DNA from 4 places in the Micromonospora sp. WMMD754 genome. Region 4 is predicted to be linked to each of the others. Evidence: riboswitches for the same ligand, from Rfam matches in the RefSeq annotation. Region 4 holds a riboswitch; each other region holds the start of a gene.

Region 1 (7,349 bases), 1.4 Mb from region 4:
CCGGGGCGGCAGCTACGAGGTGTACGGCTCGACCGGGGCCGCGCCGATCTGGCGGCAGTTCATGTCCCGGGCCACCGAGGCGATGAAGCTCGACCCGGACCGGTACCGGTTCCGGGAGCCGAGCTTCCCGGGGGATGCTCCGGAGCCCTCCCCGTCGACGCCGGCCCCGACCACCTCCGCGCCGAGCCCGTCGGCGTCGGCGTCGGCGACGCCCCGCCCGACGCCGTCGAGTCCGAGCCCGCGCCCGACCGGCCGGCCGACCGCGCGTCCGACGTCGTCGCCGTCGCCGTCGCCGACCGGATCGCCGACGCGCAGCCGGGGACCGCGCTGACCCCGGGGACGATCGAACCTATGTGCGCCATCCGCATACCACGGCAAAAGACGCATGACGCCTCCGCATCCATCCACTGCGGACGATATTCGGCCTGATCAGGGGCTATTGAAGATCATGGCTTCCTGAATTCCGGCCTACCGCCGGGTGTCCGGCGGAAGTCGGTTGCCCCGGTCACCCATTGATCCCGGCTCCGGCGGCGTGTGATCGTGCACCCACGAGTCGTCGACCCCCGGCGACCCGGACGGTCGATCTGTCGACCCGGAGCCACGCCGGCAGCTCCGGTGACCGACCGTCACCCCGCCTCGCATCACCGCGCCGCCCGTCCCCACCGGGCTCCGTGCTGCGCGCCTCAGAACAGGAGCGAACCCTCGTGAAGCTCTCACCTCGCCTCGCCGCGCTCTCCGGCGCGGTCGCGGCCGGCGTGATCGCCGCCGGCACCGCCGCAGCCGTGCAGGCCGCCCCACCGGGCCCCGCCGCCCCCAACCCGGCGCAGGCCCGCGCGGCCGCCGCCGACTCGGCCCGCGCGCTGGTCGCGAACCGCCCCGCCTACCTCCAGGCCGGTTCCGACGACGCGTTCGTCCAGAAGCCGGTCATCTCCTCCGAGGGCACCCAGTACGTGCCCTACGAGCGCACCTACAAGGGCCTGCCGGTGGTCGGCGGCGACTTCGTGCTGGCCACCGACGCCGCCGGCAACCTGAAGTACGCCTCCGTCGCCCAGCAGCGGCCCATCGGCGCCCTCGCCACCACCCCCACGCTGACCCCGGCCGCGGGCGCGAAGAAGGCGCGCGCCCAGCTCCGGACCGTCAGCTCGGTCGAGGGCACCACACTCGTCGTCTACACGCTCGGCGCCAGCCCGACGCTGGCCTGGGAGACCACCGTGCGCGGCACGGACGCCGAGGGCCCGAGCCGCCTGACCGTCGACGTCGACGCCCGCACCGGGGCGGTGCTGCGCACGCAGGAGCACATCGTGCACGGCACCGGCACCGGCGCCTGGAACGGCCCGAGTCCGCTCTCGCTCAACACCACCAAGTCGGGCACCACGTACTCCATGAAGGACCCGACCGTCACGAACCTGAGCTGCCAGGACGCGGCGAACAACACCACGTTCAGCGGCTCCGACGACGCCTGGGGCAACGGCACCGCCACCAACAAGGAGACCGGCTGCGTCGACGCGCTGTTCGCCGCGCAGACCGAGCACAAGATGCTCAGCCAGTGGCTGGGCCGCAACGGCGCCGACGGCAACGGCGGCTACTGGCCGATCCGGGTGGGCCTGAACGACCAGAACGCCTACTACGACGGCACCCAGGTGCAGATCGGCAAGAACACCGCCGGGCAGTGGATCGGCTCGCTCGACGTGGTGGCGCACGAGATCGGCCACGGCATCGACGACCACACCCCGGGCGGCATCTCCGGCGGCGGCACCCAGGAGTTCGTGGCGGACACGTTCGGCGCGGCCACCGAGTGGTTCGCCAACGAGCCGTCCAGCTACGACGCGCCGGACTTCCTGGTCGGCGAGAAGATCAACCTGGTCGGCTCCGGCCCGATCCGCAACATGTACAACCCGTCCGCGCTCGGCGACCCGAACTGCTACTCCAGCAGCGTCCCGGGCGGCGAGGTGCACGCCTCCGCCGGCCCCGGCAACCACTGGTTCTACCTGCTGGCCAACGGCAGCAGCCCGACCAACGGGCAGCCGTCCAGCTCGACCTGCAACGGCAGCAGCGTGACCGGCCTGGGGATCCAGAAGGCCATCAAGATCATGTACAACGCGATGCTGCTGAAGACCTCGTCCTCGTCGTACCTGAAGTACCGCACCTGGACGCTGCAGGCCGCGAAGAACCTCTACCCGGGCAGCTGCGCCGAGTTCGACGCGGTCAAGGCGGCCTGGAACGCGGTCAGCGTGCCGGCCCAGTCCGGTGACCCGACGTGCGCCGGCGGCACCCCGACGCCGACGCCGACCACCACGACCACCCCGCCGTCGGGCGGCTGCTCCGGCAACAAGCTGGCCAACCCCGGCTTCGAGTCGGGCACCGTGAACTGGACCGCCTCGTCCGGCGTCATCACCACGGACAGCGGCCAGGCCGCGCACGGCGGCTCGTACAAGGCGTGGCTCGACGGCTACGGCTCGTCGCACACCGACACCCTGAGCCAGTCGGTGACCGTTCCGGCCGGCTGCCGCGCGACGCTGAGCTTCTGGCTGCACATCGACAGCGCGGAGTCGACCACGACCACCGCGTACGACAAGCTCACCGTCAAGGCCGGCAGCACCACGCTGGCGACCTACTCCAACCTGAACAAGGCCACCGGCTACGTGCAGCGGTCCTTCGACGTCTCGTCGCTGGCCGGCACCACGGCGACCATCTCGTTCAGCGGCGTGGAGGACAGCTCCCTGCAGACGTCCTTCGTCGTCGACGACACCGCGGTCACCCTGAGCTGACCGTAGGGCGAGCGGCCGGTCGTCGTCCTCCGGGCGGCCGGCCGCTTCGTCGCGTCGGCAGGCCGGTCAGGCCGGGCGGCCGGCCCGGGACGCGGCGCCCCGGTCACGTGGGATCCGCGCGGCCACCTCGTGCATCGCGCGGCTGAACAGCTCCGCCTGGTCGGGCAGGCCGCCGAGGCGGGCCGCCAGGGCGTCGGCGTCGGCCCGGGCCGAGTCGCTGACCCGGGCGTCCAGCTCGGCCAGCGCGGCGTTGACGGCGGCGACGACGTGTCCGCAGAGGACCTCCAGCGGCTCGCCGGCCAGGTCCGGGTCGACGGCGACCGAGTCCAGTCGGCCACCCTGGACGGCGACCGCCCGGACGCGGCCGTCGGCCGCGGCGCCCTCGGCCCGGAGCAACTCGCCCGGCTCGCCGTCGGGGTGCACGCCGGCCCGGGACCGCATCGCCGCGAGCGCCTGCTGCGTCCGGCTCAGGAGCTCGTCGAGGCTCGCGGCGGCCGAGAACGGGTCGATGGTCATATCCGCGCTTTCTTCACGTCTTAGCCGAGCATCGTGACCATAGCAACCGGCACCGACGGAGCACGGTCACCGGCCGGCCCCGCCCGCAAGCGAGCAGGTCGGGCGCCGCGCGTCCGGCGTGTCGCGCGACCGCGAACGCCCGGCCGGAGCCCCGGCCGGGCGTTCGGCGGCTCAGCGCAGGCGCAGTCGCTGACCCGGGAAGATCAGGCCCGGATCGTCGCCGACGACAGCGCGGTTGCGCTCGTGCAGCGCCCGCCAACCCCCGGCGACGTGCGCCGCGACGGCGATGCCGGAGAGCGTGTCGCCGGAGCGCACCCGGTAGGTGCCGGCGCCGCCCCGCCCGGCCGGTCGGCCCACAGTGGACCTCGTCGTGGTGGGCCGGTCGGTGGCCTTCCTCGGCGCGGCACGGTCGGCCGCCTTCTTCGGGGACGAGCCCGATCCGCCCTTGCGGCCACAGACCGGCCAGGCGCCGATGCCCTGCCCGTCCAGGACCCGCTCGGCGACGGCGATCTGCTCCGACCGGCTGGCCAGGTCCGCCCGGGCGGCGTACTTCTTCCCGCCGTGGCCGTTCCAGGTGCCGCGCGAGAACTGGAGCCCGCCGTAGTAGCCGTTGCCGGTGTTGATGTGCCAGTTGCCGCCGGACTCGCACCGCGCGACGGCGTCCCAGTTGACACCGGAGGCGCTCGCCGGGACGGCCGGAGCGAACAGGACCGCGGCGCCGGCCAGGACCACACCGACGGCGGTACGACGGGCTGCGTATGCAGTTGCCATGGGGATTCCTCCACGCCGACGAGGTGAGCTGTCGGGTTCGGGCCGAGGAGCCCGGCCGCCGCTGGCGGCTTCACCCCGAGGTGACGTGCACCGAGGAACGTTGGGTCCCCCGCTCCCGCCGAGGTTCGGTTACCGCCGGGCCGGCGGCGGGATTAGGCGTTACCGGCCCGTGGTGTCCACGACTGCGGACGCCACCGACGCTAAGGACGAATCCGGACGATCGCCCACTTCTTGGGATGTTCGTCACCCAGGCGGGCGACCGGGCACGCGGCACGCGGCGACGTGGTAGCGGGACGTCCGGGCCGGATCCGGACGCCCCGCCCGGACGCCCCGGCCCCGGGCTACCGTGGGCGGGACCGGCAAGATCGCACGAGGAGCGGCACGGATGACCGAGCACGGACACGAGCTGGCCTTCGGCGGCTTCCTCACCCCCACCGCCGGACGGCCGGACCAGGTGGTGGCCCTCGCCTCGCTCTGCGAGCAGGTCGGGCTGGACCTGGTCACCTTCCAGGACCACCCCTACCAGCCGGGTTTCCTGGACACGTGGACGCTGATGTCGTACGTGGCCGCCGCCACCGACCGGATCGGACTGGCCGGCAACGTGCTCAACCTGCCGCTGCGCCAACCGGTGGTGCTCGCCCGCAGCGTGGCCAGCCTGGACCTGCTCACCGGCGGCCGGGTCGAGCTGGGGCTGGGCGCGGGCGCGTTCTGGGACGCGATCGAGGCGGCCGGCGGCCGGCGGCTCTCCCCCGGCGCGGCGGTCGACGCGCTCGACGAGGCGATCCAGGTCATCCGGGAGGTCTGGGGCACCGACCGACGCGGGATGATCCGCGTCGCCGGGGAGCACTACCGGGTGGTCGGCGCGAAGCGCGGACCGGCGCCGGCCCATCCGGTGGGCATCTGGGTGGGCGCGTACAAGCCGCGCATGCTGCGCCTGGTCGGTCGCGCCGCGGACGGCTGGCTGCCGTCGCTGGCCTACCTGCCGAAGGGGCCCGACGAGCTGCCCGCGCTCAACGCGCTGGTCGACGAGGGCGCGCGGGCCGCCGGGCGGGACCCCGGCGAGATCCGCCGGATGCTCAACGTGACCGGCAGTTTCACCCGCGCGTCCACGGGGTTCCTGGCCGGGCCGCCGCGGCGGTGGGTGGAGGACCTGGCCGGGCTCACCCTGGAGCACGGCATCACCACCTTCGTCCTGGGCAGTGACGAGCCGCGCGCCATCCAGCTCTTCGCCCAGGAGGTGGCGCCGGCGGTCCGGGAGCTGGTCGCGGCCGAGCGCACCACGCCGGGCAGCGGCGCCCGCGCCGTGGCGCGGGAGCAGGCCGCCGGCGGCGTCCCGACCACCCTCGCGGTCACCCCCACGCCCGACCCGGGGGTACGCCTGAGCGCCCGCCGCCTCTGGGACGAGTCGACCCGTCCGACCGCCCCGCCGGCGCCGGCCGGGCACGTCTACCCGGCCCACGCGCAGGCCGCGGGGCAACATCTGGTGGACGTGCACGACCACCTGCGCCGGGAGCTGGCCCAGGTGCGGGACCTGCTGGAACAGGTCACCCGGGGCGCGGTCTCGCCGGGCGGGGCGCGGGCCGCGCTGAACGAGATGACCCTGCGGCAGAACAACTGGACGCTGGGCGCGTACTGCGCGGCGTACTGCACCGTGGTGACCCAGCACCACGGCCTGGAGGACGCCTCGGTCTTCCCGCACCTGCGCCGCGCCGACGCCGGGCTGGCGGCGGTGCTGGACCGGCTGGAGGAGGAGCACGTGGTGATCCACGGCGTGGTGGAGGGTGTCGACCGGGCGCTGGTGGAGCTGATCGGCCGGCCGGGTGACTTCACCGGGCTCCAGGAGGCGGTGGACCTGCTCACCGACACGCTGCTGTCCCATCTGTCGTACGAGGAGCACCAGATCGTCGAGCCGCTGGCCCGGCACGGCTTCTACCCCGGTCAGCTGTGACCGGCGGATATTCCCGGGCCGCGACGTGAGATAGCTGGCTTTTGTTTTCCTAAGTCAGCTCGGTAGCGTCGGTCCCATGACGGACTTCCTCGCGCAGCGCGACTCCTGGTCCACCGCCAACTGCTCGATCGCCCGGGCGCTCGAGGTGGTCGGCAACCGCACCACGCTGCTCCTGCTGCGCGAGGCGTCGTTCGGCACCCGACGCTTCGACGACTTCGCCCGCCGGGTCGGCGTGAGCGAGCCGGTCGCCGCCGCCCGCCTCAAGCAGCTCGTCGCCGACGGCCTGCTCGACCGGCGGCCCTACCGGGAGCCCGGGCAGCGCACCCGCGGCGAGTACGTGCTCACCGCCAAGGGCCGCGACCTGCTGCCCGTGCTCGTCGCCCTCCGCCAGTGGGGCGACGCGTACGCCGCCGACGAGGTCGGCCCGTCCGTCCTGGTCACCCACCACGACTGCGGGGCGGACGTGCACGCCCGGCTGCGCTGCGACGCCGGGCACGACGTGCCGGCCGACGAGCTGGCCGTGCTGCCCGGTCCGGGCCTGCGGACCTCCTGATCCACCCACCCTGAGCATCCTCGGAGCGAGACATGAAGATCGCTGGAAGCACCGCCCTGGTCACCGGCGCGAACCGCGGCTTCGGCCGACGCCTGGCCGCGGAACTCGTGGCGCGGGGCGCCACGGTCTGGGCCGGCGCGCGCAACCCGGACGGCGTCGACCTGCCCGGCGTCACCCCGCTACGCCTGGACGTCACCGACCCCGCCTCGGTGGCCGCCGCCGCGCAGCGCGCCGGCGACGTGACGCTGCTGGTCAACAACGCCGGCGTGAGCACCGGCGCCGACCTGCTCGACGGCGACCTCGACCAGATCCGGCTGGAGCTGGAGACGCACTACCTCGGCACGCTGTCGGTGGTGCGGGCGTTCGCGCCCCGGATCGCGGCGAACGGCGGCGGGACGATCCTGAACGTCCTGTCGGCCCTGTCCTGGTTCACGTTCCCCGGCGTCGGCGCGTACGGGGCGGCGAAGGCCGCCGAGTGGTCTATGACCAACGCGCTGCGCGTCGAGCTGGCCGGCCGGGGCGTCCGGGTCGCCGGCCTGCACGTCGGCTACATGGACACCGAGATGGCCGCCCGGGTCACCGGGCCCAAGGCCGACCCGGTCGAGGTCGCCCGGATGGCTGCCGACGGCATCGAGTCCGACAGCTACGAGATCCTGGCCGACGACGTCGCCCGCCGGGTCCAGGCCGGACTGTCCGGCGGCGTGGCCGCCCTCTACCCCGCCCTCCCCTGAGCGTCCGGTGTTAAGAAGGGCCCCTTCCTCTGCACGAAGCGATAAGAAGGGGCCCTTCCTTA
Region 2 (7,349 bases), 1.5 Mb from region 4:
CGGGCGGAACCGCCGCAGACGCAGGCTGTTCGCCACCACGAACACCGACGAGAAGGCCATCGCCGCGCCGGCGAGCATCGGGTTGAGCAGCCCGGCTGCGGCCAGCGGCAGCGCCGCCACGTTGTAGGCGAACGCCCAGAACAGGTTGCCCTTGATGATCGCCAGGGTGCGGCGGGACAGCCGGATGGCGTCCGCCGCGGCCCGCAGGTCGCCCCGGACCAGGGTCAGGTCGGCGGCCTCGATGGCCACGTCGGTGCCGGTGCCCATGGCCAGCCCGAGGTCGGCCCGGGCCAGCGCGGCGGCGTCGTTGACCCCGTCGCCGACCATGGCGACCACCCGGCCCTCGCCCTGGAGCCGCTCGACCACTGCCACCTTGTCGGCGGGCAGCACCTCCGCGATCACCTCGTCGATGCCCACCTCGGCGGCCACCGCGTGCGCCACGGTGGCGTTGTCGCCGGTGAGCAGCACCGGGGTGAGCCCCAGGTCGCGCAGCCGGTCGACCGCCGCTCGGCTGGTCGGCTTCACCGCGTCGGCCACCGCGAGCACCCCCCGGGCCCGGCCGTCCCAGCCGGCCAGGACCGCCGTGCGGCCGGCGGCCTCCGCGCCGGTCGCCGCCCGCGCGACCTCCTCGGGTACGTCGAGACCGCGCTCCCCCAGCAGCCGTGCCCGACCGACCACCACGCTGCGGCCGTCGACCGTGCCGGTCACGCCGAGCCCTTCGGCGTTGGCGAAGTCGGTGACGGCCGGCAGCGGCCCGGCGTCGACCGCCGCCTCGGCCACCGCCCGGGCGATCGGGTGCTCGGAGGCCGCCTCCAGCGCGCCGGCCAGCCGGAGCAGTTCCCCGGCGTCCTCGCCGCCGGCGGGCAGCACCTCGGCCAGCGCCATCCGCCCGGTGGTGACGGTGCCGGTCTTGTCCAGCACCACGGTGTCGACCTGTCGGGTGGACTCCAGCACCTCCGGCCCCTTGATCAGCACGCCGAGCTGCGCGCCGCGCCCGGTGCCGACCAGCAGCGCGGTCGGGGTGGCCAGGCCGAGCGCGCAGGGGCAGGCGATGATGAGCACGGCCACGGCGGCGGTGAACGCGGCGGTCGGACCGGCGCCGGTGCCGAGCCACCAGCCCAGCGTGCCGGCGGCCAGGGCGATCACGATCGGCACGAAGACCCCGGAGATCCGATCGGCCAGCCGCTGCACGGCCGCCTTGCCGGTCTGCGCCTGCTCCACCAGCCGGGCCATCTGGGCGAGCTGGGTGTCCCCGCCGACCCGGGTGGCGCGGACCACCAGCCGGCCACCGGCGTTGACGGTCGCGCCCACCACGGCGTCGCCCGGCCCGACCTCGACCGGCACCGACTCGCCGGTGAGCATGCTGGCGTCGACCGCGGAGGTGCCCTCCTCGACCACCCCGTCGGTGGCGACCTTCTCCCCGGGCCGGACCACGAACCGGTCGGAGACCGCGAGCTGGTCGACCGGGATCCGGGTCTCCTGCCCGCCGCGCAGCACCGCCACGTCCTTCGCGCCCAGTTCGAGCAGGGCACGCAGGGCGGAGCCGGCGGTGCGCTTGGCACGGGCCTCGAAGTAACGCCCGGCCAGGATGAAGACGGTCACCCCGGCGGCGGCCTCCAGGTAGATGTTGCCGGCGCCGTCGCCCCGGGTGATGTCGAAGCGGAACGGGTGCGTCATCCCGGGCATACCCGCGTCGCCGAGGAAGAGCGCCCAGAGCGACCAGCCGAACGCGGCCAGCGTGCCGAGCGAGACCAGGGTGTCCATGGTCGCCGCGCCGTGGCGCAGGTTGACCAGCGCGGCCCGGTGGAACGGCAGCCCGCCCCACACCACCACCGGAGCGGCCAGCGTGAGCGAGGCCCACTGCCAGTGGTCGAACTGCCAGGCCGGCACCATGGCCAGCACGATCACCGGCAGGGTCAGCACCGCCGAGACCCACAACCGGGTACGCGCCCCGCGCAGTTCGTCCACCGGCTCGGCGCTCATGGTCGCGTCCGCCCGGGCGGGCGGCGGCGGCACCGCGGCCGTGTAGCCGGTCTTCTCCACGGTGGCGATCAGGTCGTCCGGCGTGACCTCGTCGGCGTACCGGACGGTGGCCTTCTCGGTGGCGTAGTTCACCGTGGCCTCGACGCCGTCCATCCGGTTGAGCTTCTTCTCGATCCGGGCGGCGCACGACGCGCAGGTCATGCCGCCGATCGCGAGTTCGATCAGGTTCGGCGCGGTCGGAAGCGTCTTTCCCGTGGTGGTCATCGCGGCACCTCCCCGGTCAACTGTGCCCGTGCCCCGGGGTGCCGTGTCCGGCGTCCGGGGTCGGTGCGGTGGTGGTCGCCGGCCCGGTGGGCGCCGGCGGGGCCTGGTCGCCGGCCACGACGGTGAACTCGGCGGTGTGCACCGCGTCGCCGTGCCGGAAGTCCAGGTAGAGACGGTACGCGCCGACCGACGGCACCTCCGCCGCGAACGTGATCGCCGGTCCGGCCGGCGTGCGCCCGTCGCCGGGCGTGCCCTCCGGGTGCACGTGCAGGTAGGCCAGGTCACCCTGGCGCAGCGCCACCAGGTGGCCGTACGCCCCGAGGTAGGGCTGGAGGTCGGTGACCGGCCGGCCGTCCCGGCTGACCGAGAGCGTGAGCCGGCTGGTGCGGCCGGGCTCCGGCGCGCCGGTGAGCGTGACGGTGTAGCCGTCGACCGTGGTGCTGGTGGCCGGTGGCGGCAACGGTCGCGCGGCCAGCGTGCCGGGGACGGTGACGTCGACGCCGAGCGTCAACGGCTCCCCGCCGGTCGGGGTGAAGTCGGCGAACGCCCGCCACACGCCCGGCCCGGCGAGCGGTGAGGCGACCCGCCAGGTGCCGTCGTCGGCCAGCTCCGGGTGCACGTGCCGGAAGCCGGAGAGGTCGCGGCGGGCGACGATCAGGTGCATGCGCTTGTCGTGGGCCACGTCGTAGCGGGTGACCGGCCGGCCGTCCGGGCCGGTGATCCGGAACGCGAACTGCCCCTCGGGCGCAGCCGTCGGCTGGAACGTGTAGCCGCGCTCGGAGACGAGCAGCCCGCCGGGCAGGCGGGCGGCCGCCTCCCCGGCGTGACCCTGGTCGCCGTGGCCGGCGTCGGTGTCGTCGTGGCGGGTGTCGGCGGCCGGGGCGTCGGGACCGGCCACGTGACCGATCCCGTACGCCGCGCCGAACACCGCCACGAGGCCGAGGGCGAAGCCGCTCAGCTTCGTCGCCGTGTTCATGGTGTCTCCTCGTGTCGTCGGGTCCGCGGACCCGTCACGCCCCGACGAGGTCGTAACCGGCCTCGTCCACGGCGGCGCGTACGGCGTCCGCATCCAGCGGGCTCCGGCTGGTGACGGTGACCCGGCCGGTGGCCAGGTCGATCTGGACGTCGGTGACGTCCGGCAGTGCGCTCAGCTCGGTGCTCACCGCGGTGACGCAGTGCCCGCAGGTCATGCCCCGCACCTGGTAGGTGGTCTCCATCGCGTCCCTCCGATCCCATACCCCCCTGGGGTACTCATGGCACGTTAGCATACCCCCGAGGGGTACGCTATCCTCGATCTCATGACCACGCCGCCCACCCCGACCCGGGGCTACACCGCCAGCAAGGACCAGCTCCTCGCCCGGCTCCGCCGCATCGAGGGTCAGGTCCGGGGCATCGAGAAGATGGTCGAGGACGACCGCTACTGCATCGACGTGCTGACCCAGATCTCGGCCATCCAGGCCGCGCTGGACAAGGTCGGCCTGGGCCTGCTGGACGGGCACGCCCGGCACTGCATGCACGAGGGGGCCGCCGAGGGCCGGGCCGACGAGATGGCGTCCGAGATGATGGCCGCCGTCGGCCGCCTGATGAAGCGCGGCTGACCGGGACCTCCGACCCCCGGAACGGGCCGCCCGACCCGGTCCGCCGACCGGCCGGGAGACGTACCGTCGAGGTGGCCGGGGCCGGCGGTCGCGCCGCCCCGGAGCCGACGGACGGAGGGCGGCCGGATGATGTGGTCGGGCCCGATGATGGGCTGGATGTGGATCTGGTCCCTGCTGGTGCTGGCGGTGCTGGCGGGGCTCGTCTGGTTCGTGGTGCGGATGCCCGGCCCGGACCGCGCGTCGCCCGGCACGGCCCGGCGCATTCTCGACGAGCGGTACGCCCGCGGCGAGATCGACGAGGACGACTACCGACGTCGACGCGCCGGCCTGGCCTGATCCGGCGTCCACCGGCGGCGCGGGCCGCCCTGGATACCATGGCCGGGCGACGACCCGGGCGTGATCCCCACGCGTCCGCGCCGGCCCCGGTGACCCGACCGGTCCGGTGACCCGGTTCCGCCGCGACCGTTGGGAGAGACGCCGTGGGCGCCGATCACACCCGTCCCGCAGCCGCCGCGCCGCCGGGCGTACGCCGGCTCCTGATCGCCACCGTGGTGCCGCTCTTCGTGCTCACCGTGATCGCGGCGCTGGTGCTCTGGCCCCGGGCGGACCGCGACCCGGTGGACGGCGGCGCGGACGTGCCGCGCTACCACGGCACGGTGACCCGGGTGGTGACCGAGCCCTGCCCGCCGACGCCCGAGTCGCCCGAGGGCGACACCGGCGGCCCCTGCGGCACCGTGACCGTCGCCGCCGAGCAGGGGCCGGACGCGGGCCGGCAGGTCGAGACGCCGGTCCCCACCGGACCCGGCGCGCCCCGGGTCGCGGTCGGTGACGAGGTGATCCTGGTCGAGCTGGTCGACCCGGGCGACCCGTCGGTGAAGACCTACAACATCGCCGAGCACCAGCGCGGTACGCCGCTGATCTGGCTGGTGGCCCTCTTCGCCGCCGCGATCGTGGCGTTCGGCCGCTGGCGCGGGCTGGCCGCGCTGGGCGGGCTGGTGGCCAGCTTCGCCATCCTGCTCGGCTTCGTGCTCCCCGGCATCGGCGCCGGGCAGTCGCCGCTGCTGGTGGCGATCGTCGGCGCCGCACTGATCATGTTCGTGGTGCTCTACCTGACCCACGGGATCACCGCGCAGACGTCGGTGGCGGTGCTGGGCACGCTCGGCAGCCTGGTGATCACCGGAGTGCTGGGCACGGTGGCCACCGCCGCCACCCACCTGACCGGCTTCGGCAGCGAGGACGCCACCACGCTGTCGATGTTCCAGGGTGACGTGGACCTGCACGGACTGCTGCTGGCCGGCATCATCATCGGTTCGCTCGGCGTGCTGGACGACGTCACCGTCACCCAGGCGGCCACCGTCACCGAGCTGGCGCACGCCAACCCAGGGCTGTCCCGACGGCAGCTCTACCGGGCGGCCACCCGGGTGGGCCGGGCGCACATCGCGTCCACCGTCAACACCATCGTGCTGGCGTACGCGGGCGCCTCGCTGCCGCTGCTGCTCCTGCTGGTCGCCGACTCCCGCCCGGTGGGTCAGCTGCTCACCAGCGAGTTCCTCGCCCAGGAGATCGTCCGTAGCGCGGTGGCCACGCTGGGCCTGATCGCCGCCGTACCGCTGACCACCGCGCTGGCCGCGGTCGTGACCACCGCCGGTCGCGCCGGGCGGGCCGCCGGACCCGCGACGCCCCGGCCGCCGTCGCCCCGGGAGGACGCGTGGGAGGCGCTCGGCGAGGGCCGGTCCGGCGGGGGCAGGAGCACGGAGGCCGCATGGTGACACTGCGCAGCGTGACGGCCGATTCCAAACGCGATGCTGGTCACGCTGGGCGGTGGCGAATTCTCGCGATTGGTCGGCTTCCGGACGTAGATCCCCGGGAGTGGTCTCGGGTAACCTCGCTGCCGGTCACCGCCGAAGGCGCGCACCGGCGCCTGCGGTGCCGCCGCCCAATCGCCTCCGGGCGAGCCGGGGAACCAGGTACATGGGGTGAATCCGCGCCAGCGGAAGGGGCCGCTTCCGTCCCGAACCCGTCAGCTAACCCGGTCGGCGGTCGACGGAAGGGAACACTGTGACGGCACCCCTGCGCCGCTGGCTGACACCCGTGGTGGCCGTGCTCGCCGCTCTTGCCGTGCTGGCCGGGCCGACGCCGGCCTCGGCGGCCCCCGGCACCGCCGCCCCGAACCCCTCGGGCCACTCGGAGGACGACGACCCACCGCTGATCAGCGAGGCCGTCACCGCCGCCAACCGCGCCTACCTCCAGGCCAAGTCGAAGTTGGACACGTCCCGCAAGCGGCAGCTCCAGCTCGCGCTGGAGGTGAAGGCGGCGCAGAACCAGCTCGACGCGCTCAGCCCGCAGGTGAGCGAGATCGCGGCACAGTCCTACCGGACCGGTCGCGTCGGCGCCATGGCGATGCTGCTGGAGAGCGACTCCCCCGACTCGTTCGTCCAGCGGGCCAGCGCCCTCGACGAGCTGAACCTGTTCAACGCGCAGCGACTCGCCGCCATCAACGAGGTGAAGGGCCGCGCCGAGCGGGCCAAGATCGCGCTCGACGCCGAGGTGCGGGAGCAGGAGAAGCAGGCGAACGCGATGGCCCGCGAGAAGGTCGAGGCGCAGAAGGCGCTGAAGCTGGTCGGCGGGCTGGACTTCACCGGTGGCCTGGTCTCGGCCACCTCGCCGGTTGCCAAGATCGGCCCCGGCCGCACCGCCGACGGCGGGTGGAAGTCCGAGTCGTGCAGTGAGAACGACCCGACCACCTCGGGCTGCGTCACGCCGCGCACCCTGCACGCGTACAAGGAGGTCAAGCGCGCCGGGTTCAACCGCTTCGTGGGCTGCTACCGCCCCGGCGGGCCGTGGGAGCACCCCAAGGGCAAGGCGTGCGACTGGTCGTTGCAGAACAGCGGCTTCGCACCGTGGCACAACAACGACACCCGCCGGTACGGCAACGAGGTGGCCGCCTTCCTCATCCGCAACGCCGACCGGCTGGGCATCTACTACGTGATCTGGAACCGGCAGATCTGGTTCCCGGCGACCGGCTGGAGTTCCTACAGCGGGCCCTCCAACCACACCGACCACGTGCACATGTCGCTGCTCTGACGCGCGCGTACGACAAAGGGGCCGCCCGTGGGCGGCCCCTTTCGCGTATCCGTTTCCCGGTCAGCCGGCGAGCGCCGCGTCCGCCGACGCGGCCGGTGACGGCAGCGGGGCCGGCGACTGCGCCACCGTCCGGACCTCGCCGCCACTGAGCCGGTACGACATGCCGACCACCGCGCAGGCCCCGCCGGCCACCTTCGCGGCGAGCACCGAGGAGCGGGCCAGCAGGGTCTCCACCGTCTGGGCGATGTGCACGTCGATGATGCCGTCGAGATCCTCGACTCCCTGGCGACCGGCCCGGAGCAGGCTGGGTGAGACGGCGTCCACCACCGCGCCCAGGTGTCCGGCCGGGGCGGAGCCGGTGCGGACCGCCTCGCGGGCCGCCTGGACCGCGCCGCACGAGTCGTGGCCGAGCACCACCAC
Region 3 (7,349 bases), 2.0 Mb from region 4:
ATGCACACCTCGTCCTCTTGACGGTGGATGTGCTGGCTCTGGTCGGGATGGTGCTCCACATCAGCACCGACCCCCTCACGTAGGAGCGAAGCGGCGGGCACGGGAGGGCACATCCGGAAACATCAGCCCTGGACAGGCTGCTGAGGCGGCGCTGTACCGGTGGCTGCCTCGGCAGGGGCATCACCCCGTACCTGGGCGGGGTGGAGCTGAGCCGCTTGGATACGCCGATGATCCGCGAGTGGCGGGCGAGGCTGCTCGGCAACGGCGTCTCGGAGACGACGGCCGCGAGGGCGTACTGACTGCTGCGGGCCGTGCTGATGACGGCGGTGGCCAGTGGCCCGTGGCGGCCGGACGGGCGCTGATGGCCGGTGGAACGTCGAAGACCCTGGCCGGGAGGCGAGTCCTGGCCAGGGCCTTCGTGCTGGAGCGGGTGACGGGAATCGAACCCGCACTGTCAGCTTGGGAAGCTGATGTTCTGCCATTGAACTACACCCGCAGGCGGCACCACTGTACCTGAGGTCACCACGCCCGTGCACCCAGGCACCCCGCCCCGCCGCCGCGCCGGAGTGGATCAAGGATGTTGCGTGCCGGCAACATATGGGCGTTCTCAAATCCGTCGATGGGATGTAACGTCTGCTCCACGTTTCCGACCCGGCGTGACACACCCCCTGCCACGCCGTCAGAAAGAGGTGGGCCCATGGGACCCCGTCCCAACCTGCTGACCCGGCGTACCGCCGGTGTCGCGACGTCGACCCTCGCGCTGCTGCTCAGCACCGCCGCCGTCGGCGTCGTCCCCGCTGCCTCGGCCTTCTCGGCCGCCCCGGCCGGCGTCTGCGCCGAGCCGGCCGACACCCACGGCCACGCCGACGCCCGCGTCGCCAAGGGCGGCCACCCCCGGCTCGACCCGAACCACCTGACCGCCCAGCAGGTCCGCGAGCGCGAGGCCGACCTCGCCGCCGCGCAGCGCGAGCGGGCCAACTTCCGGACCGGCCCCACCGTCACCCCGCTGGCCTCCGTGACCATCCCGGTCGTGGTGCACGTGATCCAGGAGAACAGCACCCGGGCCGGCGGCAACATCCCGGACTCGCTGATCAACCAGCAGATCACCGTGCTCAACCAGTCGTACGCGGGCTCGACCGGCGGCGCGGCCACCGCGTTCGCGTTCCAGCTCACGAAGATCAACCGGGTGACGAACCCGTCGTGGTACCCGATCGTGCAGGGCTCCTCGGCCGAGCGCTCGATGAAGACCTCGCTGCGCACGGGCGGCAAGAACACGCTCAACATCTACCTCGGCGAGCTGAGCGACGGCCTGCTCGGCTGGGCGACCTTCCCGAAGCGGAAGCTGGACAGCATGGACGGCGTGGTCGTGCTCAGCGAGTCGCTGCCCGGCGGCACGGCGACCAACTACAACCAGGGCGACACCGGTACGCACGAGGTCGGCCACTGGCTGAACCTCTACCACACCTTCCAGGGCGGCTGCTCCGGCTCGGGTGACAGCGTCTCGGACACCCCGGCCGAGGCGTCGCCGGCCTACCAGTGCCCGACGGGCCGGGACACCTGCTCCACCGCCGGCAAGGACCCGATCACCAACTTCATGGACTACACCTACGACTCCTGCATGTACCAGTTCACCGCCGGCCAGGCGAGCCGCATGCTCACCGCGTGGAACGCCTACCGCGCTGCCTGACCTCACCCGCACCACACGACAGGTGCCGGTCCCGTTCTCGGACGGGGCCGGCACCTGTCGTTTCGGCAGGCGGCTCAGGCAGCCGGGCGGCGGGTGTCGAAGCCGTGCCGGCCGCGCCGGCCGTCCGCGGCGAGCGGGTCACGGCATGCCGGCGTGGCGCCCCGCGGGTCGAGCCAGACCCGCATCTGCGGCCGGCCGGCACCCGGCTGGGCCACCGGGTCGCGTCGGGTCAGCATCGCCACGTCGACGGTGAACTCGAACAGCCGCCAGTCACCCTGCGGCGCCGCCCGGGCGACCCGGGCCAGTCGGGCCACCGTGGCCGGATCGGTCACCGGACGGGCCCGGCCCGCCACGTAGGCCTCGTCGTCGCTCTCCTCCGGCGGGAAGGAGTGCAGCGCGTAGCGGCCGTCCCGCTCGAGGTCGCGGCGCTTCGGGGAGTCGATGACGAAGCACCAGAGCCCGTCGGCGGTGATCACCGGGGAGACCGGGTGCACCCGGGGGCCGCCGTCGGCGCGGACCGTGGCGAGGTAGCCGAAGCCCGGCCCGTACTGCTGCATCAGAAGGCGGATCTCGTCGGCGAGGCGGGGCTCGTCGGCGGCGAATTCGGACCAGGAAGCCATGCGGACATTCTATCGAACACGTGTACGAAGAAGTAGTGCGACACGCAGGTCACCCGTACCGGTCGCTATGGTGTTCCGATGCTGCTCTCCGACCGCGACCTGGTCTCCGAGATCAAGTCGGGCACGCTCGCGCTGGAGCCCTTCGAGCCCACGCTGGTGCAGCCGTCCAGCATCGACGTACGCCTGGACCGGTTGTTCCGGGTCTTCAACAACCATCTCTACACCCACATCGACCCGTCGGTGCAGCAGGACGACCTGACGTCGATGGTGGAGGTGCCGGAGGGCCAGCCCTTCGTGCTGCACCCGGGCGAGTTCGTGCTCGCCTCCACGCTGGAGGTCATCTCGCTGGGTGACCAGCTCGCCGGGCGGCTGGAGGGCAAGTCCAGTCTGGGCCGACTCGGCCTGCTGACCCACTCCACCGCCGGCTTCATCGACCCGGGCTTCTCCGGCCACGTCACGCTGGAGCTGTCCAACGTGGCGAACCTGCCGATCACGCTCTGGCCGGGGATGAAGATCGGTCAGCTCTGCATCTTCCGGCTCTCCTCGCCGGCCGAGCACCCGTACGGCTCGGCCGTCTACGGATCGCGTTACCAGGGCCAGCGCGGCCCGACGCCGAGCCGGTCCTGGCAGAGCTGGCGCACCTGGCCGACCCGCTGACGCCGAGCGCCGCTTGTTAAGAGGGGCCCCCTCCTATGCAGAATGCGTTAAGAGGGGGCCCTTCCTTACACCTCAGGCGGGGCGGCCGTAGCTGTTGATGTCGCCGTCGTCGACGCGCTTCATGGTGATCGGCTTGCCGGACTGGGACGCGTGCACCACCCAGCCGTCGCCCACGTACATCCCCACGTGGTGCAGGTCGCCGTAGTAGAAGACCAGGTCACCGGCGCGCAGCTCGGACCGGCTGACCCGCTTCGTCACGTCGTGCTGCTGCCGGGCGTTGTGCGGCAGCGAGACCCCGGCCTTGGCCCAGGCGGCCATGGTCAGGCCGGAGCAGTCGAAGTGGTCCGGGCCGGCGGCCCCCCAGACGTAGATCTTGCCGATCTGGGCGCAGGCGAACTTGACCGCGACCCCGGCCGCGCCGCCGGGGTAGCCGGACGGGCAGGGCGCCGGGCGCAGCGGGCCGCCGCCGCCGTTGCCGTAGACCTTCAGACGTAGCTTCTGCAGTCGGGCGATCTCGCCGTCGATCTGCTTCTTCTTCGTCGCGAGCTGCGCCTCGGTGCGGCTCAGGTCGGCGACCATCTGGTCCAGCGGCCGCTTCTTGGCGGCCAGCTCGTCGCGCAGTTCGGCGACGGCACGCACCTGCTCCTGCTGGTGGTGCGCGAAGCGGTCGAGCAGCTCCAGGCCGCTGACCAGGTCGCCCGGCGAGCGGCTGCCCAGCAGGGCGTTGACGGTGGAGAGGTTGTCGCCCTTGTACGCGTCGGCGGCGAGCCCGCCGACCTGGCCGAGCGCCGCGTCCACCCGGGCCTGCAGCGGGGCGATCTGCCGGCCGAGCGCGTCGGCCTGCTTGCGCCGCACCGCGAGCTGCTCGCGTACGGCGTTGACCTGTTCGATGACCGGTTCGAGCTTGTTCCAGTCGCGGTCGATCTGGGCCTCGATCTCGGCGACCGAGGGTTCGGCGTGGGCCGCCGTGGCGCCGCCGGTCAGGACGACGGCGGTGCCGACCAGGGCGGCGAGGGCGGTGGTGAAGCGGGACCAGCGGGAACGCGGCGCGACGACGTGCCGGTCGACCGACCGGCTCGACGACGGCCGCGGGGCATGGAGTGCCACCGGGCGTCCGTACTCCTTCTTCCTGACCGCCTACCGGGTTAGCTGACGGATTCGGACGGGAAGGGAGCCGCCCTACCGCAGCTCCGCTGCGGATTCACCCCAGGTACCTGGTTCCCCGGCTCGCCCGTGGGCGACTCGGCGGTGTCGGACCGTCACCGACCGGGTTGGACGGTGAGACTGGCGGCCGACGATTCACCAGAGTAGGAGCCGTCGTTATCGATCCGCAACTCGGGACGCCGTGACACTCCGTACCGACACCTGGGTGAAGTTTTCTTTCATTAAGGATTACCTGCTGGAAAGGTATTGACCCTCGCGGGTCTGCGGAGTGAGGGTGGGGACGCAGTGACCCCCATCCCTGTCCAGGAGGTTCGATGCACCTCTCCACCCCGCCGTCGGGCGGACGGATACTGCTGGCCGCCGCCGTGGCGACCGCCACCGCGCTGGCCGTCACCGGCCCGGTGACCGCCGCGCCGGAGACGGCCGGACCCGCCACCGACCGGCAGCAGCAGTACGCCGCCGCGGCCACCGAGTACGGCGTGCCGCAGAACGTGCTGCTCGGCGTCTCCTATCTGGAGTCCCGCTGGGACACCCACCCGGGCCAGCCCAGCACCAGCGGCGGCTACGGCCCGATGCACCTGACCGACGCGGCGCACGTCCTCGCCACCCCGGGCAGCGCCCACGTCGACGAGGACGAGGACCCGCGCGGCGACGACTCCCGCCCGCTCACCCTCGACCCGGCCACCGCCGCCGCGCCGGCACGGGAGACCCCGCTGCCCCGCGCCTCGCTGCAGACGATCGACACCGCCGCGACGCTCACCGGGCTCGACGCGCAGACGCTGCGCACCGACCCGGCGGCGAACATCCGCGGTGGCGCGGCGCTGCTCGCGTCCTACCAGAAGGCACTGGGCGGGCCGGTCGGCGCCGGCACCGACGCGGCGGCCTGGTACGGCGCGGTGGCCCGCTACTCCGGCGCGGACACCGCCGACGCGGCGGCGGCCTTCGCCGACGAGGTCTACGACCAGCTCGGCCAGGGCGCGACCCGGACCACCGACGACGGGCAGCGGGTCACGCTGGCCGCCACCACCGCCCGGCCGGACCGGTCCCGGCTGGCCCGGCTCGGCCTGCGCCACGCGCAGCGGCCGGACGGCCTGGAGTGCCCGGTCCGGTTGGCCTGTGAGTGGATCCCCGCGCCGTACGAGCAGCTCAGCGCCGACCCGGGCGACTACGGCAACCACGACCTGGGCAACCGGCCGAAGCAGCAGAAGATCGAATACATCGTCATCCACGACACCGAGGGCTACTTCGGCCCCAGCGTCGACCTGGTCAAGCGGGCCGACTACCTGGGCTGGCACTACACGCTGCGCTCGGTGGACGGCTACGTCGCCCAGCACATCAAGGCCAAGGACGTCGGCTGGCACGCCGGCAACTGGTACGTCAACGCCAAGTCCATCGGCCTGGAGCACGAGGGCTTCGCCGGTCAGGGCACCTGGTACACCGAGGCGATGTACCGGGCCTCGGCCAAGCTGGTCCGCCACCTCGCGCTGAAGTTCGGCATCCCGCTCAACCGGCAGCACATCATCGGGCACGACAACGTGCCGGGCACCACCGCCGGCACGGTGAAGGGCATGCACTGGGACCCGGGCCCCTACTGGGACTGGTCGCACTACTTCGACCTGATGAAGGCGCCGTTCCGGAGCACCGGCACGGCCCGCACCGGGCTGGTCACCATCGACCCGGACTTCGCCACCAACCGGCCGGCGTTCGTCGGCTGCAACCAGCAGCCGCCGGGCGTCCCGACGCCCACCCCGCCGGCCGAGACCTGCCCGTCGCGCGGCTCCTCCGCGGTGGTCCTGCGGACCGCGCCGAGCGCGGACGCCCCGCTGGTCAACGACCTCGGGCTGCGCCCGGACGGCACGCCGGACACGATGTACATCTCCGACCACGGCGCCCGCGCCTCCGCCGGCCAGACGTACGCGGTGGCCGGGCGGCAGGGCGACTGGACGGCGATCTGGTACCTCGGCCAGAAGGCGTGGTTCCTCAACCCGGCGTCGGCGCCGACCGCGAAGTGGGCCACCGGCTTCGTGGTGACCCCGCGGCCCGGCAGGGCCACGATCCCGGTGTACGGCCGCGCCTACCCGGAGCAGGCCGCCTACCCGGACACCATCCCCTACCAGACCATCTCGCCGTTGCAGTACACGCTCGCGGCGGGCCAGCGGTACGCGGTCGGCGGGGTGCTGCCCGGCGAGTACTACCGCGCGGTCTCGTTCGACGGCTCGGCGCCGGGTGACCGGACCGTGGTGCGCGGCGAGAACCGCTACGTGCAGGTCCAGTTCGGTCACCGGATCATGTACGTGAACCTCGACGACGTGCTGGTCCTGCCGTCGCCGATCGGCGCGCCACGGTAACGGCCCACCGACACGAGAAGGCCCCCGGTCCAGCTGGACCGGGGGCCTTTCCGTGGCGCGGACGGGTCAGCTGACCCGGACGAAGCCGGCGAGCGGTTGGGTGCTGATGCTCGACACCTGGACCGGTTTGCCGGTCCGGGGCGCGTGGACCATCACCCCGTTGCCGAGATAGAGCCCGACGTGGTGCAGGTCGCTGCCGAAGAAGACCAGGTCACCGGGTCTGGCCTCGGACCGGGAGACCCGACGGCCCTCGTTCCACTGGGCGCCGGTGAAGTGGGTCAGCGAGATGCCCGCCGCCTTGTAGGCGTACTGGGTCAGGCCGGAGCAGTCGAACGAGTTCGGGCCGGTGGCGCCCCACACGTACGGGTCGCCCACCTGGGCGCACGCCGTCTTGATCGCGGTACGCGCGGCGCTGCTCACCACGCCGTCGATGGCCGGGCAGCCCGCCGGACGGATCGAGGTCACCGGCAGCATCGCGGTCAGCCGCTTGATTTCCGCGTCGATCTGCTTCTTCTGCGTGGCCAGCTGGGCTTCCTGCTTCAGCTCGGTCTCGATCAGCTGGTCGAGCTTGCGCTTCTCCCGGTTGAACTTGTCGCGGGCCGCAAGCACACCGGCGATCTGCCTGCGCTGGTCGTCGGCGATCCGGTCGAGCATGACGAGCTGCTCGGCCAGCGTGCCCGGCTTGGTGCTCACCAGCAGCGCGCCCATCTCCTGCGACGGGCCCCGCATGTAGTAGCGGGCGGCGATGTCGCCGACCTTGTTCATGGCCAGCGTCGAGGCCAGCTCCAGCGGCACCATCTTGTTCCGCAGGTCGTCGGACTTCTTCTTGTTGACCTTGAGCAGGGAGCGGACCTTGTTGTACTGCTCGATCGT
Region 4 (7,349 bases):
CCCGCTCGCGGTGCTCGGCTTCCTGCTGCTCAACCTGGCGCTCGCCGCCGCCCTGCACCGCTGGGTGGAGGTGCCGATGATGCGGCGTCTCGGCCCGCGCCGGCCCCGCCCCACGTCGGCCGCCGCCGCGCCGGCGCGGTCCGTGCCGGCGCCGAGGTCGCCCGCCGACGGCGGCACCCCCACCCCGATCGAGTACGCCGGGCGGCGCCGCCCCGACTGAGCGCGTCCACCCTGGTCGGTGGTGTCACGACACGCCGACCGAGAGTGCGCGGCGGTGGGATCGGCGGTAATTTGTACCCGTGCTTCCGATCGCGCTCACCTGTCCCGTGTGGTGGGTGGCGCGCTGGGCGGCACGCATGCTGGCCAGCCTGGCCGTGGTCGTCGCCTGCTCGCTCGGCGCCACGACGCTGCCCGCCGGTGTCGCCACGGCCGCCCCGGCGCCGGCCGGCCCGGCCGTCGGTCTGACGTCGCGTACCCCGACGGGCACGCCGGTCGCCTCGCGGCCGGAACGTGTCGACGTCGCCGAGCGGCCGGCCCCCTCCACCGGCGTCCCGGAGCCCGCGCCCCGGCACGCGGTCGCGCGGCCCGGCCACCGGGAGCCGGTTCCGTCCGGTCGGCACCCGGCGCCGGTCGGCCCCCGGGCCCCGCCCGCCCGCTGACCAGACGGGCCGTCCCCGGCCCGTCCCCGCACCCACCGAACCTCACCCCGCACCCGCCTCGGCGGCCCGGCGGCGCCCGTTCTGCGGCCGCGCCCCGCCCCGACCGGCGTGCGACCTTCCCGCCACGTCTTCTCCGTGAGGTGCCGACCATGTCGCAGACCGTTCTCCACCACTTCCTCACCGCCGTCCCCGAGGCCGCCGCGATCTGGTCGGCCCTGCTCGTGCTCGCCCTCGGCCTGCTCGCCGTGCTCGTCGCCCGTCCCGACCGCGACGGCGCGGCGGACCTCGAACCCGATCCGGTCGACGCGGAGGCGCTGCACCGGGCGGACCTCGCCCGCTACGCCGACGAGGTGGCGGTGGCCGCCACCGGAGCCGCCCAGACCGCCCGCCGACGACGCGAGCGGTGGCTGGCCGTCCAGGACGAGGCGGAGCGGGCCTGGGTGGCTTTCGACGAGGCGGAGGCGGCCGCCCGCCGCCTGGCCGGCGCCGCCGCGCTGCCCGCGCCGCGCACGCCACACACCCCGTCCGAGTACGCGGCGCGGGAGCGCTGGCTGCACCACGCCGCCATGGCGGCGCACTGGCGGGGTGACCTGACCGCCCGGCAGCTCGCGGACGTGCTGGCCCACCGCAACGGGTGGGACCCGCGTCGCCATCCGGCCGAGCAGGAGATCGTGCTGGCCCGGACGATCCGTGACGGCCGACGGGCGGCCTGGGAGGCGGCCGCCGAGCGGGAGCGACAGGCCTGGCGGGACGCGGAACTGGCCGCCGACGCGGCGCGGACGCTGGCCGCCGAGACCTACGCGGCGGCCGCTGCGGTGCGGCCGTCGCCCGCCCCCCGCGCTGCGTCGGCCACCCGCGTCCGGGTGCCCACCGTCGTGCGCGGCGCTCGCTGGCGGCCGGCCCGGGTCGGCTGAGTGGCGGTCTCCGCCGAATCGTTACCCGAATGCGGTGAGCCCGCTCACGTGCGGCCCGGAAACGGGCGCTCGGCGCACAACCGGTCAGCCGACCCGACAATTGCGGGGCGTCGGCCGGTCGAATGCCCGCTTTTCGCCTTCCGATGCCGGCTCGAACCCTTGTCCCCATTGAGTGAAGTCAGTAACCGGCTGTTCCGATATCCGTAGTCGCGGACGACGTTTACGCAGGTGGGAGCGCTTGGCTTGAGGCGTACCCACCGGTAGTGTCGGCGCGTCCGGTGCGGTTTCCGATCGCAGACGGCGACGCCGCACCGACCCGCCTAATCGTGCATACGAACCGGGGACCCACAGCAACACCGGGGTGAATCCGCGAGCCACGGCCCGCGGTAGGGCGTACTTCCCGCCCGAATCCGTCAGCTAACCCGGTCGGCGGCCACGGAAGGAGTTCCATTCCTCGTGCGAACCACCCCCCGATCGTCCCCCCACCTCCACGGCCCGGTGGTGCCGGCGCTCGCCTGACGGCGACGCCCACCCGATCCCCCGTGTGCGCCCGGCTGTCCGGGCGCTCCGTCCCGCGGCCGTCCCGCCCCGTCGAACGCGCGTGAGGTCCTCCGCGCGTGGGGCCGGCGTGTGCCGCTCACGCCCTGGAGGAACCCGTGAAGCACCACCTGAAGCGTCAGCTGCGGCGTCTCGCCACCGAGCGCCCGTACCAGATCATCGCCGGTTCGGCCGCCGCCCTCGTGTTGGCCGGCGGCACCGGTGTCGCCCTCGCCGCCACCGACGACACCCCGTCCCGGTCGGAGAACACCGTCGCGGTCGCCGAACTCGGCTCCCGCCTCGGCGAGGCCGCCAGCCGCGGCGAGGCCCGCATCGCCGTCCCGTCGCCGAGCGCGTCGCCCAGCGCCGCACCCACCGCCTCGCCCTCGGCGAAGCCGGCGGCCAAGGCCACCACTGACCCGGACACCAAGCCGAAGCCCAAGCCGAAGCCGCCGGCGAGCAAGGTGCTCGACTACGACTACCAGGCGCAGACCACCTACTACTACTGCGGCCCGGCCGCGGTGCGCAACGCGCTCAGCGCCACCGGCATCGAGCGGAGCCAGGACACGCTCGCCGTCGCCCTCGGCACCACCGAGATGGGCACCAACTCGGCCGAGGACACCACCCGTGTGCTCAACCAGCAGGTCAAGGGCAACCCGTACCGGACCCGCATGATCCCGGGCGCGGCCACCCCGGCCCAGATGGACCGGCTTCAGGCCGACGTGGTCACGGCGGTCAGCAACGGCCGCGCGGTCGTCGCCAACGTCGCCGGCGACGCCACCGACACCAACGGCGGCTGGCACTCGTTCCCGGGCGGCCACTACATCGCGGTGGTCGGCTACAAGAACGACGGCCGGACCGTCCGGATCGCCGACTCGGCCGACCCGTCGCTGCCCTCGTACTGGGTCACCACCATCGACCTGGCGAACTGGATGGCGACGCGCGGCTACTCCGCCTGACGCCTCTCGCTACACGCGAAGGCCGGCACCCCGGGTTCGGGGTGCCGGCCTTCGGTCTTACTTGGTCCAGTGCTCGGCCACGATGTCGGTGGCCTGCTTCTCCCACTGCGCGTACGCGTCCGGGTAGGCGGAGACCTGGACGGTCTGGGCGGCGTCGGTCAGGGGCATGGTGTCCCAGCCGTCGACCTGCTTCAGGCCCTTGAGGAAGGCCAGGGTCGAGTACTCGGGGTCGGTGATCTGCTCCGGCGTGCCCCAACCCGAGGACGGGCGCTGCTGGAACAGGCCCAGCGAGTCGTGGTCATTCTTGTCGCCGAGGTGCCCGAGGTTCTCCAGCTTCGACTCCTGCAGGGCGGTGGCGATCGAGATGACCGCGGCCCGCTCGGGCAGGCCGGCCTTCTTCGTCGCGGCGATGATCGCCTTGGCGTTGGCCAGCTGCTCGTCGTTCAGCGTGATGGTCGACTGCTCACCCTGCACGGACGCGACCGCGACGGGCTTGCCGGCGGCGGCATGGGCGGTGTCGGCGTGGGCGGCGACCGGACCGGCGAACACACCACCGGTGAAGGCCAGACCAGCAACACCCAGGATGCTCTTGCGCAGGATCGTGTTCATGACGGGGGCTCCATTCGGGGGTCAACACACCCGGGGGGGTGTGGGCACCGTCAGGCGCTCAAGAAGTCTTGGGGGGGACCCGGCACGCTCGTGGAGCCTGGGGGTCAGCTCACGGGGGCCGGGGATGTCCGGTTGGCTCGCGGGGCGGGGGCCTCGTCGCGGCGCCGGGATGATGTGTGACGACCGGCGGCCTGCCGCCATTCCCCGGGGGGCGGGGCGGCGGCTCAGGGGTTCGCTGCCTGCTCGGTCGTTCACCCGTCTACAACGCCGCCGACCCACCGCCGATTCCGCGTCCAGGGTGCCGCCCACCACCACCGAACCGGACACCCCACCGCATCCCAGGCGCCCGGGTGAAAGCCCACGGGTGCATCCGGACACCCGCAGACACCCGTGACGTTCCACCCAGCGGCCGCCAGCCCCGTCGGTGGAACGTCATGGCTGCATCCCGGCCGCGGAGACACCCATGACGTTCCACCCAGCGCCCGCCAGCCCCGTCGGTGGAACGCCGTGGGTGTATCCCGGCCATGGAGACACCCATGGCGTCCCACCCAGCGCCCGCCAGCCCCGTCGGTGGAACGTCATGGGTGCATCCCGGTCCGGTAGACACCCACCCCGTTCCACCCACCGTGAGCCGACGCCGCGAGTGGAACGCCATCGGTGTGTCACGCCGTACCAGAGTCCGTTCCGTCCGAGGCCGGGCAACGCCCACGAAGCACGGCCCGCGCCCGTGGCCGTCTCCCGGCGGTGAGAAAGGTGCCCAGGCGGTGTGCCGTCCCCCGCACGCCCGCCGACGACTACCCGTTGCGGCAAACAGACCGTGAAGGATACGGGCCCTCGGCGAGGGCGCGATCGTCGACGAATCTCCGGAAGGCGTCCCGTGGTGACGGACGCGCCGGCGGCGGGTGCCACGGTTGCGGAGGGCGTCGGCTCTCGCGCGTCGTGTCCGTCCGGTGGCAGACTGCGCCGTATGGGCGATACGACGGGGACCCGTCACCTGGTGCTCCTGCACGGCATGGGCGCCACCGGCGAGGTGTGGCTGCCCTGGGCGCCGCTGCTGGAGCGGCGCTGGCCCGGCCGCTGGCTCGCCCCCGACCTGGCCGGCCACGGCTGGTCGCCACCGCTGTCCGGCTACTCCTTCGCGGGCCTGGCGCAGCGCCTGGTGGAAGGGCTCGGGCCGGTCACCGAGCGATTCGGTCCGCGGGACCGGCTGGTGCTGCTCGGGCACTCGCTCGGGGGCGTGGTGGCGCTGGCGCTGGCCGCCCGGCAGCGGGGCCTGCCCGTCGACGCGGTGGTCGGCCTCGGCATCAAGGTGGTCTGGTCGCCGGCCGAGTTGGCCGCGCGGCCGGTGACCTGGTTCGCCAGCCGGGACGAGGCGGCCCGCCGCTACCTGCGCGTCTCCGGGCTCGCCGGACTGTTCGCCCCCGACCATCCGGTGGTCGACGCGGGGCTGCGCCGGGAGGACGGCCGCTGGCGGCTGGCGATGGACCCGGCCGCGTTCGCGGTGGGGGAGCCGCGGCTGCCCGCGTTGCTGGCCGCCACCGACGTGCCGGTGCTGCTGGCCCGCGGCGAGCTGGACCCGATGGTGAGCGACGCGCAGCTCAAGGAGTTCGGTGTGCCGGTGGCGACGCTGCCCGGGCTGGGCCACAACGCGCATGTGGAGGATCCGGCGGCGGTGCTCGCCCTGCTGGACGCCTACCTGTGAACCAGGGCGTCGTGGGTGTCGAACCGGCGACGTCCGCCTGGGCCGCCGCCGTCGTGGCTAGACTCGCCGGCCATGGGAGCGCTCATCTTCAGCCTCAACCTCACCCTGGACGGTTGCGTCGACCACCAGGAGGGGATCGCCGACGACGAGACGCACGCCTTCTTCACCCGTCTCATGGACGAGGCCGGGGCAATGCTGTGGGGGCGCGTCACCTACGAGATGATGGAGAGCTACTGGCCGGCCGTGGCCCGCGACGAGCAGGCGCCGCCCGCCGAGCGCGACTGGGCGGTCAAGCTGGAGGCCAAACCCAAGTACGTGGTGTCGTCGACGCGCCGGGGCTTCCCGTGGACCAACAGCCACCACGTCGCCGGTGATCTGCGCGACGGGGTGCAGAGGCTCAAGGACGCGACCCCGGCCGGGGTCCTCCTCGGAAGCGGCAGGCTCGCGACCGAACTCGACCGGCTGGACCTGATCGACGAGTATCAGATGCTCGTCCACCCCAGGATCGCCGGCCACGGTCCGACGCTGCACCAGGGCGGGCTGCCCGGCACGCGCCGGCTCGAGCTGGTCTCGGCGGAGCCGCTGCGCAACGGCGTGGTCGCCCTGCACTACCGCCGCGCGCGCTGAATCACGGGCGGCCGTCGCCGGCGATCACCTGAGCGGGAAGACCCCTCAGACGGCGGCGCGGGGGACCGGCACGGCCCACTCGGGCTCCAGCTCGCGGCGGGCGGCGGTGAGGAACGCCTCGGCGTACCGGTCGGCCGGGAAGTCGCCGAGGTAGCGGGTGCGGGCCGCCCACCGCTCCGCGGCCTTCGGGTCGGTGTCGAGCAGCGCGCCCAGCACGTCGTCCACGTTGGACATGTCGCGGCGCAGCACATAGCCGGAGGCGGCCAACGGGAACCGCTCGACGAAGTGCGCCCCGTCGGCGCCGGTGTCGGTGACCGCATACGGCTTGCCGGAGTAGAGCCAGTCGGAGATGACCCCGGAGACGTCCGAGACCAGCGCGTCGGCGCGGTTGACGCACTCGGTCAGCGTCAGCTCCCGGGCGGCCGCCGCGCCCCACAGGTGGGCCCGGCCGGTCCGCGACCGGTCGGCGGCGAGCAGCTCGGTGAGCCGGGCGAGCTGCCGCGCCGAGGCGGGGTTCTTGTCGGTGTACGGGTGGGCGCGCAGGATCACCGTGGCCCCCCGGTCGAGCAGCCGGCGGATCAGCGTCTCGGCCACCGGCAGTGAGCAGTAGTTCGCGTCGGCGTGGTGCCCGGTCCAGGTGGGGGTGTAGAGGACGGTCGGGTGCGCGGAGGCGAGGACCGGCTCCCGGCGTACCTCGATGGCCTCGACCTGGGGGCGGCCGACCACGACGAACTTGTCGGCGGGGATGTCCACCCCGGCCCGGGCGTACCGGTCGATCGCCGCGTGCCCGGCCACGAAGATCTTGTCGAAGATCGCCGACACCGGGTTGGCGCTCGGCGCCTTGTCGCTGTCGCCGTGGTGCAGCTGGACGTGGGTGAGCTGGGTGAACCGGATGCAGTGGGCGTTCTTCGCGCCGTGGTTGACGTAGAACGCGGCGCGCAGGCTGGGCACCAGGGCCTCGTCGAGCGCCGTCAGCGTGGGGCAGAGGACCACCGGCGCGCGGGTCGCGGCGGCCACTGCCGACAGGAACTCGGGCTCGCGCAGCACCACCACGAACGGCCGGCCGATCCGCTCCAGATAGGGCAGCCACATGGTGACCTGGTACTCGGAGCCGGGCGGGGCGGAGAAGTGCAGCAGGAACTCGGGCTGGTGCCGGCGCAGTGCCCGGCCCACCGATCCGCCCCCGGCCGGCGGCCGGAACCGGCGCCGGGCCAGGTCGAGCGCCACCGCGGCGCAACCGATCGCGACCAGCAGCGCCGCGGCCAGCGCGAGCCAGGCCGGCAGCGTCAGCGCGGCGGCGAGCGCCACCAGGGCCAGCAGCACGAGTACGGCGTCGCCGAGC

The links. A riboswitch is a leader RNA that binds a small molecule or an ion and turns the genes downstream of it on or off. The one in region 4 is predicted to bind cyclic di-AMP.
Region 1: another riboswitch for cyclic di-AMP. It lies ahead of ACN27B_RS26070 (transglycosylase family protein); the one in region 4 lies ahead of ACN27B_RS19990 (C39 family peptidase).
Region 2: another riboswitch for cyclic di-AMP. It lies ahead of ACN27B_RS12625 (coiled-coil domain-containing protein); the one in region 4 lies ahead of ACN27B_RS19990 (C39 family peptidase).
Region 3: another riboswitch for cyclic di-AMP. It lies ahead of ACN27B_RS10145 (NlpC/P60 family protein); the one in region 4 lies ahead of ACN27B_RS19990 (C39 family peptidase).

The regions. Positions count from the first base shown of each region.
Region 1 covers NZ_CP186058.1:5,543,761-5,551,109, forward strand. Annotated here, with positions in the region: gene ACN27B_RS26055 (transglycosylase domain-containing protein) at 1-331, shown strand, start outside; gene ACN27B_RS26060 (M4 family metallopeptidase) at 705-2,768, shown strand; gene ACN27B_RS26065 (YbaB/EbfC family nucleoid-associated protein) at 2,835-3,284, opposite strand; gene ACN27B_RS26070 (transglycosylase family protein) at 3,456-4,055, opposite strand; cyclic di-AMP (ydaO/yuaA leader) riboswitch at 4,060-4,186, opposite strand; gene ACN27B_RS26075 (LLM class flavin-dependent oxidoreductase) at 4,441-6,003, shown strand; gene ACN27B_RS26080 (winged helix-turn-helix transcriptional regulator) at 6,080-6,556, shown strand; gene ACN27B_RS26085 (SDR family oxidoreductase) at 6,589-7,287, shown strand.
Region 2 covers NZ_CP186058.1:2,585,247-2,592,595, reverse strand. Annotated here, with positions in the region: gene ACN27B_RS12655 (heavy metal translocating P-type ATPase) at 1-2,247, opposite strand, end outside; gene ACN27B_RS12650 (hypothetical protein) at 2,264-3,223, opposite strand; gene ACN27B_RS12645 (heavy-metal-associated domain-containing protein) at 3,258-3,464, opposite strand; gene ACN27B_RS12640 (metal-sensitive transcriptional regulator) at 3,546-3,845, shown strand; gene ACN27B_RS12635 (SHOCT domain-containing protein) at 4,002-4,181, shown strand; gene ACN27B_RS12630 (YibE/F family protein) at 4,325-5,614, shown strand; cyclic di-AMP (ydaO/yuaA leader) riboswitch at 5,769-5,899, shown strand; gene ACN27B_RS12625 (coiled-coil domain-containing protein) at 5,904-6,929, shown strand; gene ACN27B_RS12620 (carbonic anhydrase) at 6,990-7,349, opposite strand, start outside.
Region 3 covers NZ_CP186058.1:2,103,431-2,110,779, reverse strand. Annotated here, with positions in the region: gene ACN27B_RS10170 (hypothetical protein) at 1-83, shown strand, start outside; tRNA gene ACN27B_RS10165 (tRNA-Gly) at 423-496, opposite strand; gene ACN27B_RS10160 (zinc metalloprotease) at 698-1,687, shown strand; gene ACN27B_RS10155 (pyridoxamine 5'-phosphate oxidase family protein) at 1,762-2,307, opposite strand; gene dcd (dCTP deaminase) at 2,386-2,964, shown strand; gene ACN27B_RS10145 (NlpC/P60 family protein) at 3,037-4,071, opposite strand; cyclic di-AMP (ydaO/yuaA leader) riboswitch at 4,085-4,222, opposite strand; gene ACN27B_RS10140 (N-acetylmuramoyl-L-alanine amidase) at 4,443-6,476, shown strand; gene ACN27B_RS10135 (C40 family peptidase) at 6,543-7,349, opposite strand, start outside.
Region 4 covers NZ_CP186058.1:4,117,743-4,125,091, forward strand. Annotated here, with positions in the region: gene ACN27B_RS19975 (acyltransferase family protein) at 1-220, shown strand, start outside; gene ACN27B_RS19980 (hypothetical protein) at 300-659, shown strand; gene ACN27B_RS19985 (hypothetical protein) at 809-1,573, shown strand; cyclic di-AMP (ydaO/yuaA leader) riboswitch at 1,881-2,020, shown strand; gene ACN27B_RS19990 (C39 family peptidase) at 2,230-3,069, shown strand; gene ACN27B_RS19995 (hypothetical protein) at 3,127-3,678, opposite strand; gene ACN27B_RS20000 (alpha/beta fold hydrolase) at 4,646-5,380, shown strand; gene ACN27B_RS20005 (dihydrofolate reductase family protein) at 5,453-6,007, shown strand; gene ACN27B_RS20010 (CDP-glycerol glycerophosphotransferase family protein) at 6,053-7,349, opposite strand, start outside.